Regions from separate parts of the Lysinibacillus sp. Y5S-8 genome, predicted to be linked through region 2. Evidence: predicted binding sites of a transcription regulator. Region 2 holds the regulator's gene; the other holds the start of a gene.
What was found. Region 2 encodes Rex, which represses fermentation and respiration genes when NADH is low (regulators of the CRP and FNR family bind a similar motif). Its sites were predicted from a motif close to TTGTGAAATATTTCACAA; they were not measured.
Positions count from the first base shown of each region.

Region 1: a site for Rex is predicted at 1,842-1,859, ahead of V6670_RS19805 (cytochrome ubiquinol oxidase subunit I). Genes of this name have one in related genera too.

Region 1 is NZ_CP145889.1:4,037,895-4,044,990, reverse strand. It holds gene V6670_RS19815 (thioredoxin family protein) at 1-561, shown strand, start outside; gene V6670_RS19810 (diacylglycerol kinase) at 635-1,549, shown strand; gene V6670_RS19805 (cytochrome ubiquinol oxidase subunit I) at 2,109-3,455, shown strand; gene V6670_RS19800 (cytochrome d ubiquinol oxidase subunit II) at 3,452-4,477, shown strand; gene V6670_RS19795 (hypothetical protein) at 4,492-4,614, shown strand; gene rlmD (23S rRNA (uracil(1939)-C(5))-methyltransferase RlmD) at 5,189-6,556, shown strand; gene V6670_RS19785 (AraC family transcriptional regulator) at 6,891-7,096, shown strand, end outside.
Region 2 is NZ_CP145889.1:4,157,044-4,164,139, reverse strand. It holds gene tsaB (tRNA (adenosine(37)-N6)-threonylcarbamoyltransferase complex dimerization subunit type 1 TsaB) at 1-217, shown strand, start outside; gene rimI (ribosomal protein S18-alanine N-acetyltransferase) at 210-662, shown strand; gene tsaD (tRNA (adenosine(37)-N6)-threonylcarbamoyltransferase complex transferase subunit TsaD) at 662-1,678, shown strand; gene V6670_RS20305 (ATP-binding cassette domain-containing protein) at 2,120-4,063, opposite strand; gene V6670_RS20300 (redox-sensing transcriptional repressor Rex) at 4,317-4,952, shown strand; gene V6670_RS20295 (twin-arginine translocase TatA/TatE family subunit) at 5,118-5,303, shown strand; gene tatC (twin-arginine translocase subunit TatC) at 5,321-6,145, shown strand; gene V6670_RS20285 (type II CAAX endopeptidase family protein) at 6,223-6,987, opposite strand.

The DNA of each region.
Region 1 (7,096 bases), 120 kb from region 2:
AAAACTGAACAACAATATTTTCAAGAAGCTATTTCGATACAACAATATATGGAGAACATGACGACGTTGAAAGAAGAGAGCTTCCGTATTTATGATGGTTTTAAAGTGCCAACAAACGATGGCTTCATCGAATTACTAAAAGATAAGCAGCCAAAAATTTTAACCATTACAGAAGATTGGTGCGGAGACGCTATGTTAAACAATCCTATTATTCGTCGTGTTGCTGAAGCGGCAGGGTTAGAAATGCGTACCGTTTTCCGTGATGCTGATACAGAGTTAATTGATCGTTATTTAACAAAAGGTGGTCGTGCTATCCCGATTTATCTGTTGTTAGATGATGCAGGTGAGGTTGTAGGAAAATGGGGACCACGTGCGCCTGAATTACAAGAGTTAGTCGTAACGAAACGAGCGAGTTTACCAGATAAAGAAGATCCAACATTTGAAGAAGCTCAAAAAGCTCTTTATGCAGAAATTCGAGAGGAAAATATCTCGAACCCAACTTACTGGACATATGTCTATGAGGACTTTAAAAAACAGGTAACAAACGCATTACAAAAATAACAAGAGCATTGCAACATTTCAACGTAGAATTTCGTTGAATGAAATAGAATCTTATGAAGCAGGAAGGTATGTTATGAAACGAGCAAGAATCATTTATAATCCTACATCTGGACGCGAAGTATTTAAGAAACATCTACCAGAGGTGTTGGAAAAACTAGAGGTAGCAGGCTATGAGACATCCTGTCATGCAACAACATGTGAGGGAGATGCAACGCTTGCAGCAAAAAATGCGGTAGAGCGTGGTTTTGATATCATCATCGCAGTTGGTGGAGATGGCACATTAAATGAAGTTGTTTCAGGTGTAAGTCCATTTGAAAACCGTCCGAAAGTTGGTCTAATTCCGATGGGCACTACAAATGATTTTGCCCGTGCTGTGCATATTCCTCGAAATATTGATGAGGCTGTAGACATTATAATTCAAGGCGACACATTACCAGTAGACGTGGGTCTCTTAAATGGCGAACGCTATTTCATTAATATTGCTGCTGGGGGACGTATTACAGAACTCACTTATGAAGTACCAAGTAAAATGAAAACAATGCTTGGCCAGTTAGCCTATTATGTAAAGGCAGTAGAAATGATTCCATCCATCAAAGCTTCCCATATGCGTATTGAATATGATGGCGAAGTATTTGATGGGGACGCCATGATGTTCCTATGTGGTTTAACGAATTCAGTAGGTGGCTTTGAAAAACTTGCCCCTGATGCGAGTATTAATGATGGTTACTTTACAGTAATAGTACTGAAAAAAGTAAGCCTTCCAGAGTTTATTCAACTAGCTGCTATGGCATTACGAGGCGAACATTTAAATGACGATCGTGTCATTTATAAAAAAGCCAGCGTTGTCAAAGTCACGACTGAAAACGAAGTCCATCTTAACCTAGATGGCGAATATGGCGGAGACGCACCAGCTACATTTGAAAATCTGAAGCGTCACATTGAAATCTTTGTCCCACTTGCAGATATTCGAGAAGAAGACCGCATTTAATTAATCCAAAAAGCTCATCCTATTTTAGTTGGATGAGCTTTTTGGATTAATTGGGGCATTCTATCTCGTACTTATAAAAGTGAGGGATCTGCATATTAGGAAGTCCTCTAAAGAGAAAAGCTTCACCACTCCCAAAAATATCTACCCCACACACTCCCAAAGTTAACCTTCCCAATAGAAGCCGAAAACCAGAACTGCCACATAAGAATCTCTGCAAACCTACTTAATCCGATTTCTTCCTTTATTAAATTAGAATGGACTAAATTATACGATTTCATCTTTAGAGCTTAGATTGTGAATGAATTTAGAAAAATGTTTGGCAAATGTGCGTATATTAGTTGAACAAAATTTGAAACCTTAATAATAGCCTGAAATTTCGGTCCGTTATTAAGGTTTTATTCGTTGTAATAGTGGAAAATGGGGGTATGGATAAGGGAAAGGAAGTGTTGCCTTTGTATAAGTCACAAGAAAAGAAACTTATATGGATAAGTTTTGGTGTTGCAATTATTATGCTACTTTCCATTCTTGGAAGAATATTTGGAAGTTAGGGGGCAATGAGATGATTAATGAATCAGCAGTCTTTTGGAGTCGAGCATTAACGGAGTTAACATTATCGTTCCATATTATTTATGCAACGATTGGTGTAGGTGTCCCGTTGATGATTATGATTGCTCAATGGACTGGGTATAAAAAGAATGATGAGCATTATATCTTAATGGCGAGACGTTGGGCGCGTGGTTTTGTTATTACTGTGGCCGTAGGTGTTGTAACAGGAACTGCCATTGGCTTACAGCTTTCATTATTGTGGCCTAACTTTATGCAACTTGCTGGTCAAACGATTGCATTACCACTTTTTTTGGAAACGTTTGCATTTTTCTTTGAAGCTATATTTTTAGGGATCTATTTATATACATGGGACCGCTTTGATAGTCAGAAAAAACATATGCTACTATTAATTCCTGTCGCTGTTGGAGCGTCGATGTCAGCGGTCTTCATTACAATTGTTAATGCTTTTATGAATGCACCACAAGGATTTGATATTGTAAACGGAGAACTTGTCAATATTCAACCTTTTTTAGCGATGTTTAACCCGGCCATGCCGACAAAGGTAGCGCATGTACTTGTGACAGCGTATATGACATCGGCATTTGTACTAGCAGCTATTGCGGGATACAGAATGTTAAAAGGCTCTAAGCATGTATACCATAAAAAATCATTGCTTTTACTTATGAAAATTGGCTTGATTTTCTCCATAGCTGCTGCTGTAATTGGAGATTTTTCAGGAAAATACTTAGCTGAATATCAACCCGAAAAACTAGCCGCTGCAGAATGGCATTTTGAAACAGAGGGTAAAGCATCGCTTGTATTATTTGGTGTATTAGATGGAGAAGAAGTAAAATACGCCATTAAAATTCCGTATGCTTTGAGCATTCTTGCACATTTTAATCCTAACGCAGAGGTAATTGGCTTAGATCAATTTGCGGAGGAGGATTTACCACCACTCTATATTCATTATCTCTTTGATATTATGGTGTCCATTGGTATGTTTATGGTGCTAGTTTCATTACTTTATGTTGTAGGGAAAGCACGGGGCTGGCAATTTATTCATTCGCGATGGTATAGATGGATTATTGTTGCGGGAGGACCTCTGTCAATCATTGCCATCGAAGCAGGTTGGTGGCTTGCGGAAGTTGGACGTCAACCATGGATACTGTATGGTCTAATGCGTACACCGGAGGGAGCTACTACGAGTGACCATGTGGATTTAATGATGCTATTGTTCGCAGGTGTTTATGCAGTTTTAGCAGTAGGAAGTATTGTCGTCTTGGTTCGAATGTTTAAAAAGAATCCAATCGAGCGTGAAATTGAAGATCGCCACTCTGAAAAAGGCGGTGACATCCTATGACGTTAGAGGTATTAGGTATTTCCGTATTATGGATTTTTCTATTTGGCTATGTCATTGTCGCATCCATTGATTTTGGTGCAGGCTTCTTCAACGCTTATAGCCTACTAATTGGTAAAAATCATATTTTAACAAATATTATCAAACGTTATTTATCGCCTGTCTGGGAAGTAACCAATGTCTTTTTAGTATTCTTCTTCGTAGGGATCGTTGGATTTTTCCCACAAACTGCTTTTTATTACGGAACGATTTTACTTGTGCCAGTCAGTATTTCGCTTGTACTGTTAGCAATTCGTGGCTCCTACTATGCCTTTGAATCGTACGGCACGCGAGGACATATAGGGTATACGCTGACATACGGTGTGGCAGGTTTATTAATTCCCGCTTCCTTATCTGTTGTTTTTGCCATTGCTGGTGGAGGCTATGTTGATCTGATTGATAGGCAACCTGTGCTAAACTACTGGACTTTATATACAAGTCCATTTGCTTGGAGCATTGTGGTACTGAGCATCGCTGCTGTGCTGTATATTTCAGCCGTATTTTTAACGTGGTATGCTCATAAAGCAAATGACGTAGAAGCGACTAAACTGATGCGAAAATATGCACTTGTTTGGGCAGCACCATTAATGATTAGTGCACTGGGCATTATGTATGAAATGAAATCTATTAACCCAGAAAGTTATAGTCACATGGTGAATTTATGGTGGATGTTTGCGATTTCAGCTGTCTTATTTATTATTACAGTCATGCTCATTGCCATGCGTAAAAAGTACGGACTTGCAGTTGGGCTTCTTATTGCTCAATTTGCTGTAGCCTTCTTTGCATATGGGATAGCACAATATCCATACTTACTGTATCCGTATTTAACAATTTACGATAGTTTTACAAGCACACAAATGGCGGTTGCTTTAGTCATCGCATTTATTTTAGGGCTGTGCCTTCTTCTTCCTTCACTCTATTTATTGATGAAACTATTCTTGTTCAATAAAAACTATGTGACAGGAAAAGAAGACAATCACGCATAGGAGGAAATCAAGGTATGCAAAGTTTCTTAATTTTTTATGCACCTTTTATTGTCGTCATTCTTGGGATCTTGTGTGCATTTTGGTGGGCACCAAGGGATTATCATATTACAAAAGAGCAAGAAAAGAGTCGCGAATAGCGGCTCTTTTCATAGTGTTGATAAAAAAATCATCCATAGAATTTTTACAAAAGGTGAAAAAGGATTTCCATTGCAGGCTACTTGCTTTCCTGTGGGCTCGCCTGTCTCGCTATCCCACGGGAGTCAAGTAACCCTCCACTCCAATCCATAAAAATGTTTCTGTTTAGCAAAGGCTTTCAAATAAAGTGAAGGTATTCATTACTCTTTATGGAGGGGTGTTGTCACTCAGCACTTCTCCACACTGAAAATAAAAGCCGCTCCTTCCTCTAATAATACAAATAATGAGCTATTTTGTTCACCATGTTGCACATGGTTGATTGGAGAGAATGCAGTGAGTGAAGCGGTTCATAAGACGCCCCCTGGAAAGGACGCTGGCAGAGCGGAAATCAACCCCTCACCTTGCCAAAGGCTTTTTCTGCTCTTGACATAAACCTATTTCAGCAACATGAAAAGAGTCGCGAATAGTGGCTCTTTTTTCAAGTTAGTGAGGAGAACAATATAACGGGCAAGTCTTGTTCTTTTTTCATTCGCCAACACATGCTACAATAAGGAGATTGAAATGGAGGATGTACGAATGTCAGTACCCGTGAAAAAAAATGATCGACTTTCAGTTTATATAGAAGATTTAACACATGATGGCAATGGCGTCGCAAAGGTTGATGGCTACCCATTATTTATACAAGGCGCACTTCCGAACGAAACAGCTGAAATACATGTGATGAAAACCTTGAAAAATTATGGCTTTGCAAAAGTTGTAGATATTATTAAGCCATCTTCAGATCGAGTAGTAGCACCCTGTGATTATTTCAAGCAATGTGGTGGCTGTCAACTACAGCATTTATCCTATGAGGGGCAGTTAAAATGGAAAGAAAATATGGTGCGCAATGTGATGCAGCGCATTGGTAAAATTAATGCACCTGTTCTTCCTGTAAAAGGAATGGAAGAGCCTTGGCATTACCGTAATAAAGCGCAAATCCCTTTCTCTGTAAATGAAGAAGGACAAGCGATTGCAGGTTTTTATAAAACAAAAACGCATAGCATTGTAGATATGGATCGCTGCTTAATTCAAACAGGAGAAGCGGACGCCATTCTTGCAGGCTTGAAAAAGGAATTAACGGCGATAGGAATTCGCCCTTACAATGAGCATACACACGAAGGAATGCTGCGACACGTTGTCATTCGTAAAGCACGAGCAACAGGTGAGGTCATGGTTGTCCTTGTAACAAAAAAGAAAAAGTTCCCACAAAAAGAGGCAGCTGTTGCAGTGATTCAAAGATTAGTTCCGAACGTTACGTCGATTATGCAAAATGTGAATAATGAAAAAACCAATGTGATTTTTGGTGATGATACCATCAATCTTTGGGGCAAGGGCATCATTATTGATACAATTGGCGATGTACGTTTTGAGATTTCAGCTCGTTCCTTTTATCAAGTCAACCCAGAGCAAACAGAGGTCCTCTATAAACAAGCATTGGATTATGCTGACTTGCAGGGGGATGAACGCGTCATTGATGCGTATTGTGGCATTGGTACCATCTCTTTATTCCTGGCACAAAAAGCAAAGGCAGTCATGGGAGTGGAGATTGTCCCACAAGCAATTGAAGATGCTAAACGCAACGCAGTACTCAATGGTTTTACAAATACTTATTTTGAGGCTGGCCCAGCAGAGGAAGTTATACCGAGATGGTACAAGGAGGGCAAGGAAGCAGACGTACTAGTAGTCGATCCACCACGCAAAGGCTGCGACGAAGCACTTCTAACTACCATTTTAGAGCAACGACCAAAACGAGTGGTCTATGTATCCTGTAACCCAGCTACACTAGCACGTGACCTTCGCATTTTGGAGGATGGCGGCTATCAAACACAGGAAATTCAGCCAGTAGACATGTTCCCACATTCGACGCATTGTGAAGCTGTTGCTTGGCTTGTACTAGCTGATTAAATTTCAGCTTGTTTTTAACGTAGCTTTTATTAGGATGTGTCTTTGAAATAGCTAATTTAATATTAGTTGAAATACAAAAGCAGACGGTTTAGTAGAGGTGTGATAATACATTTCTAATAGGCCGTCTGCTTTTACTTTTATATTATGAATGAAACGAGCTAAGATTGTAGGTAGTAGCTCTGTTATTGGTTGTTTAGGGTTAAGATGTCGTAGAATATGTGTTTTTTAATTCGGCAACATCTAAATTTGTATTATTTTCCTCAAATCAAAGTTGATAATCATTATCATTTATATTACCATACAAATATGATGTGGATTGAAGGAGTCGAGGTATATGTTGGAAGATGTGGGTTCAACTAATCATTTTACAAAAGAAATGATCGATATGGCTGTTCGGTTATGGACACGCTCATCCATTTCATTAATAGATGTTCGTTACAAGTTGCTTCATCCAGACAAACCGATTCAAAGTTACAGGATGCCGTCTAGTATGCTAGTGTATACCTGTGGTGGAACGGCTAATGTAAAACTGGATCATAC
Region 2 (7,096 bases):
TATATTTTGGGAGAATATTGAGCAGGTGCTTGGTGATACAGCAGTACGTGCACCATTTAGTATTGACTTGCCACGCGCAACGGAAGTCATTCGTGTAGCAACGAAATTAGAGTTGCCTAGAGTCGAAGCTATCCATCATTTTGTTCCACAATATAAACGGATTGCAGAAGCTGAGGCGAACTGGCTGAAAGAACAGAAGGAGAAGGAACATGAGTAGGAATGTAACTTATCGTAAAATGGTTTCTGACGATGTGCCAGTGGTTTATGAAATTGAAGTGACTTCATTTCCAGTGCCATGGACGTTAGATTCCTTTTACTACGAAGTGCATGAAAATCAGTATGCGCATTATGTGCTGGCTATAGATGAAAATGACAGTATTATTGGTTTTTGTGGGATGTGGATGGTCATAGATGCAGCTCAAATTACAAATGTAGCTGTTATTGAGGAGGCACGTGGTCGAGGGATAGGCGAGGGGTTAATGCGTGAGGCGATGCAAATAGCTCGTTTACATGGAATGGAGGTCATGACGTTAGAAGTACGTGTAACGAATACGGTTGCACAAAATCTCTATCGCAAGCTTCAATTCCAAGATGGTGGCATACGGAAAGGCTATTATACTGATAACGGGGAGGATGCCCTTGTCATGTGGGTGAATTTATAATGAATAATGGATTGATATTAGCAATAGAATCAAGTTGTGATGAAACAGCTGCAGCGATTATTCGAAATGGTCATGAAATTGTGTCGAATGTTGTGGCTTCTCAAATAGAAAGTCATAAGCGATTTGGTGGCGTTGTACCTGAAATTGCATCACGTCATCATGTTGAACAAATTACAGTAGTAATAGAAGAAGCACTGGCACAAGCTAATTTAAAGCCAGCCGATTTAGATGCAGTTGCTGTTACAGAGGGCCCAGGTCTGGTAGGGGCATTATTGATTGGCATTAACGCAGCTAAGGCTTTTGCTTTTGCTAACAGCTTGCCGATTGTTGGCGTCCACCATATTGCAGGACATATTTATGCCAATGCACTTGTTCAGCCAATGGAATTTCCTTTGTTGGCACTTGTCGTATCAGGTGGTCATACAGAGCTTGTCTATATGAAGGAACATGGCTCCTTTGAGGTCATTGGTGAAACACGAGATGATGCAGCTGGTGAAGCCTATGATAAAGTGGCACGCGTTTTAAACTTACCTTATCCAGGTGGACCACGTATTGATCAGCTTGCTCATGAGGGTGAAGAGGCTGTTCCTTTTCCAAGAGTTTGGTTAGAGGAGGGTTCTTATGATTTTAGCTTTAGTGGCTTAAAATCAGCAGTCATCAATTATAAACACAATATGGATCAACGAGGCGAAGCTATTTCGCCAGCAGCCGTTGCTAAGGGTTTTCAGGAAAGTGTTGTCGAAGTACTGACAGCGAAAACATTGCGTGCTGCTCGCGAATATCAGGTGAAGCAGGTCATAGCAGCTGGTGGTGTAGCAGCGAATAAAGGTCTGCGAAGCGCTTTAGAGGCTGTATTTGCCGAGGAAGGTATCCCATTTTTTGTACCACCACTCAAATTGTGTACAGATAATGCGGCAATGATTGGAGCAGCAGCCATGCCAATGTTTGAGGCGGGTGTTCGAGGAAACTTAATGATGAATGGACGTCCAGGAATGGAGTTAAAATCTTGGGTGTAGCAGTAAATGAAGGAGGTATCTTATTGAAGATATCTCTTTTTTTGCTTGTCGAAAATTTGTTGATAAAAAATGAATGTTGCGAAGAGAATAATAATATTCAACACGTTAATTGACAAATTTTTCAGAAAATTATCCACAGGTAATGGTGCGAATTAAGTACCGAACACGCGTACTTATGCACAATATGTTGATAACTTGTGCATAACTTGTGATTATTCAATATATAGTAGCACGTTTTACAAGGGATGATGTGGATAAAATAATTTTTGATTGTGGACAATGTGGAAAACTCTGTTGATATGTTGGTATTACTAGATTTATAGTGTGTATAAAACTGTGGGCATTTTTTGTCGAAAAATAGCACTTGACCAATATATATGAAAAATAAAGGTGTGTAAAGAAAAAAGCCATGCGGCGAGGCACATGGCTTAAAATCAGTAACTACATATTAATATTTTCAAGTTCCTCATTTAGCTCTAACCATTCTAATTCCAATCGCTCATGCTGTTCTTTAGCAGTAGCTAATTCGTCTTGAAGCTGTGAAATTTTTTCGTGATCCGTGAAAATTGCAGGGTCACAGAGAGCTTCCTCGAGCCTATCAATGGTAGCTGTCGTTTCTTGCATCTTCGCCTCTAGTTCTTCAATAGTACGCCTAATTTGACGTTCGCGTTTTTTTGCCTCTTTATCAATTTTAGAGGTAGAAGTCTTATCAGGTAGGTCTTGCTGTACTTGCAGTTGGGAGGCAGCCTTCATTTGCGCTAGCTCCAACAGTTCCTGTTTTTTCTCTACATAATAATCATAGTCGCCTAAATATTCAAATGACCCAGTTCCAGACATCTCCACCACTTTCGTTGTGATACGATTAATGAAGTAGCGGTCATGGGAGACAAATAGAAGCGTTCCAGGATAATCAATCAGTGCATTTTCCAGAACCTCTTTACTATCTAAGTCTAGATGGTTTGTAGGTTCATCGAGAATTAAAAAATTGGCCTTTTGCATCATTAATTTTGAGAGTGCAAGGCGTGCTTTTTCACCGCCTGATAAAGAGGATACGGTTTTATCCACATCTTCTCCACTAAATAGGAAGCGTCCTAAGACAGTGCGAATATCTTTTTCATTCATGAGCGGCCATTCATCCCATAGCTCTTTCAAGACACTTTTATTGCTTGAAAGCTTTGCTTGCTCTTGATCATAATAGCCAATTTGTACATTAATACCATAACGAATAGCACCTGCAAGAGGTGTTAAATCTTTCACAATCGTTTTTAATAATGTTGATTTACCAACCCCATTTGGTCCAACAAGGGCTATCCGATCCTCGCGAAAAGTGCGCAGGTTAATACCACTAGATATTAGCTGATCATCATAGCCGATTGTTAAATCATCGACGGATAAAACATCATTACCACTTTGACGTTCGATAGTAAAACCAAAACTAGCAGATTTCTCATCACCATCTGGCGATTCCATCCACTCAGTTCGTTCAAGCATTTTACGTCGACTTTGTGCCATTTTTGTTGTAGAGGCACGTGCAATATTCTTTTGGATAAAATCCTCTAGCTTGGCCTTTTCATCTTGCTGACGCTCAAAAAGTTTGACATCGCGTTCATAGGTTTTAGCCTTTTCATCTAAATAAGCACTGTAATTGCCTGTATATTTTGTAACACGATGACGTGACACTTCGTAGACAATGGAAACGACTTGGTCTAAGAAGTAGCGGTCATGGGAAACAATTAAAATAGCTCCTTCATAGCTCTTTAAATAAGATTCCAACCAAGATAATGTTTCGATATCTAAATGGTTCGTAGGCTCATCGAGAATTAAAAGGTCTGGTTTACTAAGTAAAAGCTTAGCCAGTGCTAAACGTGTGCGTTGTCCACCAGATAGTGAGCTAATGGGTTTATCATAGTCTTCGGGATAGAACTGCATTCCATGAAGCACTGAACGTATGTCCGATTCATATTGATAGCCGCCAGCATCCTTAAAAGTATGCTGTAGTTGATCGTATTCCGACATAACTTTCGCATACAGAGTGGGATTTTCGTAAACGGTAGGATCAGCCATTTGCTGTTCGAGCGAGCGGAGCGTTTGTTCTTGGGCTAAAAGCGGTTCGAAAATCGTCATCATTTCATCCCAAATAGTTAACGTAGAATTTAATCCAGCATGTTGCTCTAAATAGCCAACCTGAATGCCCTTTGGGATAATGATATCCCCGGAGTCATAGGACATTTGACCAGCGATTATTTTTAATAAAGTCGATTTACCTGCACCGTTTCGCCCTACTAAGGCAACACGATCACGATGTTGAACTTCTAATTTAACACCACTTAAAATTTCATCTGCAAGAAAGGATTTAGTTAGTTGATTGACCTGTAAAACAATCATTCTTGACACCTCAATTCTACCTTAGTGTAATGGATGAACGATTTGCATGCAATGTAGGTGCTTTACTTATTCCTAGCAGTCATGTAAGATTGAAACGATTTCTTTTTAGTTAGTTGCGTACAAAGCGCCATTAACTAAAGAGAAATACGCTAGTGGATTGCAAAAATGTTGTATATAGTTAAGGATAAATGTATTAAAATTAGTAGTTAAATACAGTAAAATTGATTGAGGTTCATCATAAGGAGGAGAAAGTTTGAAACAAGAATTAAAAATCCCACAAGCCACTACAAAAAGACTTCCTCTTTACTATCGATTTATTCAAAACTTTGCACAAGAAGGTATGGAACGTATTTCGTCGAAGGAACTGAGTGAAGCGATGAAAATAGATTCTGCAACGATTCGCCGTGATTTTTCTTATTTTGGCGCTCTTGGTAAAAAGGGCTATGGCTATGATGTGCAGCATTTATTACAATTTTTTAGCCAGACGCTTGATCAACATGAAACGACAAAAGTAGCGTTAATTGGCGTGGGGAATTTGGGCAGTGCATTATTAAAATATAATTTTCAAAAAAACCATAATACACATATTGTCGTAGCATTCGATTCTAAAGCACCGAAGGATGGCAAAATGATTAGTAATATTCCTGTTTTTCATCCAGATTTACTGGAGGAGAAGTATGCAGAATACGGTGCAGAGCTTGCGATTTTAACCGTTTCACCACGCTCCGCACAAAAAATGGCGGATCGTTTAGCAGCAATGAATGCAAAGGGTATTTTAAACTTTACACCAGAACGGTTAACAGTACCAGATAGAATGCAGCTTTTAACCATTGATTTATCGGTAGAATTGCAAGCGCTTATATATTTAATTCGTAATCAGGAAGTGTGAAAATAATACATATTTTTAAGTGTAATTCACCATTTCTGTCAAATAATATTTTTTAATAAAATGCGGCTAAACCTGTGAGAGAGACGAAAAACTTTCACATATAATTAGTTAGCAAAATGGCGAAATATGCGTTAAAATGATGGATATAAAGAGGAGGTGGCTGTAATGGGTGGAATTGGTCCTATGAGCCTCATTATTATCGGAATTGTCGCGTTATTAATTTTTGGCCCTAAGAAGTTACCAGAGCTTGGTAAGGCATTTGGTTCAACACTACGTGAATTCAAAAATGCTACTAAAGGTTTAGCCGACGAAGATGATGATGACAAGAAAAAGAAAGAACTAGATAAGTAAGTTAGGATGTTTGAGGAATGAATCCAAAAGATCTAACTGTCATTGAGCATATAGAAGAATTAAGAAAACGGCTGTTCATTGTTGCCGTTTTCTTTGTTCTCGCTATGGCTGGCGGCTTTTTCGTCGCAAAGCCGCTTGTTAAATACCTTCAAATGACTGGAGCAAAATATAATATTGAGCTTCATGCATTTGACGTAGTCACACCACTTGCAATTTATATACAAGTTGTTTTTATAATTGCCTTTATTCTTTCATCGCCAGTGTTGATGTATCAATTATGGTCGTTTATTAGCCCTGGATTAAGAGAAGTAGAACGTAAAGCCACTCTAAGCTATATACCTTATTCATTTCTATTGTTTATTGCAGGGTTATCTTTTTCGTACTTTTTACTCTTCCCGTATGTCATAAAATTCATGATGAATTTATCGAATGATTTGGAGATACAGCAAACCATTGGTATACATGAGTATTTTACATTTTTGTTTAAGCTTACAATACCCTTTGGTTTTCTATTCCAGTTACCGATTGTTGTTTTATTCTTTTCGCGAATTGGTATATTAAGTCCAGATTTACTAATTCGAATTCGTAAATATTCATACTTTGGTTTATTTGTATGTGCAGCGATTATTGCACCGCCAGAGTTGGCGTCACATTTAATGGTTTCTGTGCCATTGTTTATCTTGTATGAAATTAGTATTATGATTTCTCGGATTGGTTATAAGAAATATCTTAAATCTGAGGAAATTCGTTTAAAAGAAGAACAGGAAGCGGAGCAAAAACGTCAGATTGAAGAGGCGCTTGAGCAGCAACGACGACAAATAGAAGAATTGAATCAACAGTAATAGATAAAGCTCGGTGCCCTCAATGGGACACCGAGCTTTTGTGTTCTAATGCCGCTTTACAATGACTTTACAAAAAATTATTGCATTTTTTCTAGTTCTTGAAGAAACTTTTGCAATGGCTCTGCATAGAATTGTACAAGTGTCACAAATCCATTAAGCATAACGTGTGCGATAATAGAAGTCCAAATGCGTTTTGTTTTGTGATATAAAAAGGCAAATATTAAGCCACAAATGGTATAAAGCAAGATATGCGAGAAGTCGAAGTGGATAATCGCAAAGAATATGGCACTTACTATAGCCGCTACCCAGAAATTTGTTGTTTGGACAAGCGAGCCAAATATGACTCTGCGGAAGACGAATTCTTCTAAAATAGGCCCAAATACAACAATCGCTAATATAGCAACGGGAGCACCTTGAGCTATAGCGACGATATCTGCGGTATTTTGGGAACCTCCTTCTATACCGAAAACAGCCATCTCAATAGCGGCACCAATCATTTGACCAAAGAACACGAGGAAGAAACCGAAGATTCCCCAAACAATTGTAAGAGGGATCGTTTCCTTTTTTCCTTGATAAATGTTCCAAAAGGCTTTATCACGAGATGTTAGGATTAAGCTTAAAATGAGCGCAATAGCAAAACTAAGGGCAATATACCAGCCTTGAGTAATGGGAGCCGCTTGTTCAGAAGCTAGATCAGTTATCTTCATAACGAGCTTATGAAACGGTAAGAGCAGCCATCTGCTTGAAATCTGCATCACGATATAAATTAATAAGACATACAGGGCTGTTTTTTTATGTTTCGTTATTTTTTGAGAATTAGTCACAGTCAAAATCCTTTCCATTCATATGCTTCCTTTCTATTGTAGAGGAATATGGAAAGAAAACAAAATTTTTCGAAGTTCTGGCTTGCAAAAAAAAGTGTGATTGATTATCATAATAATTGTGTTAGCA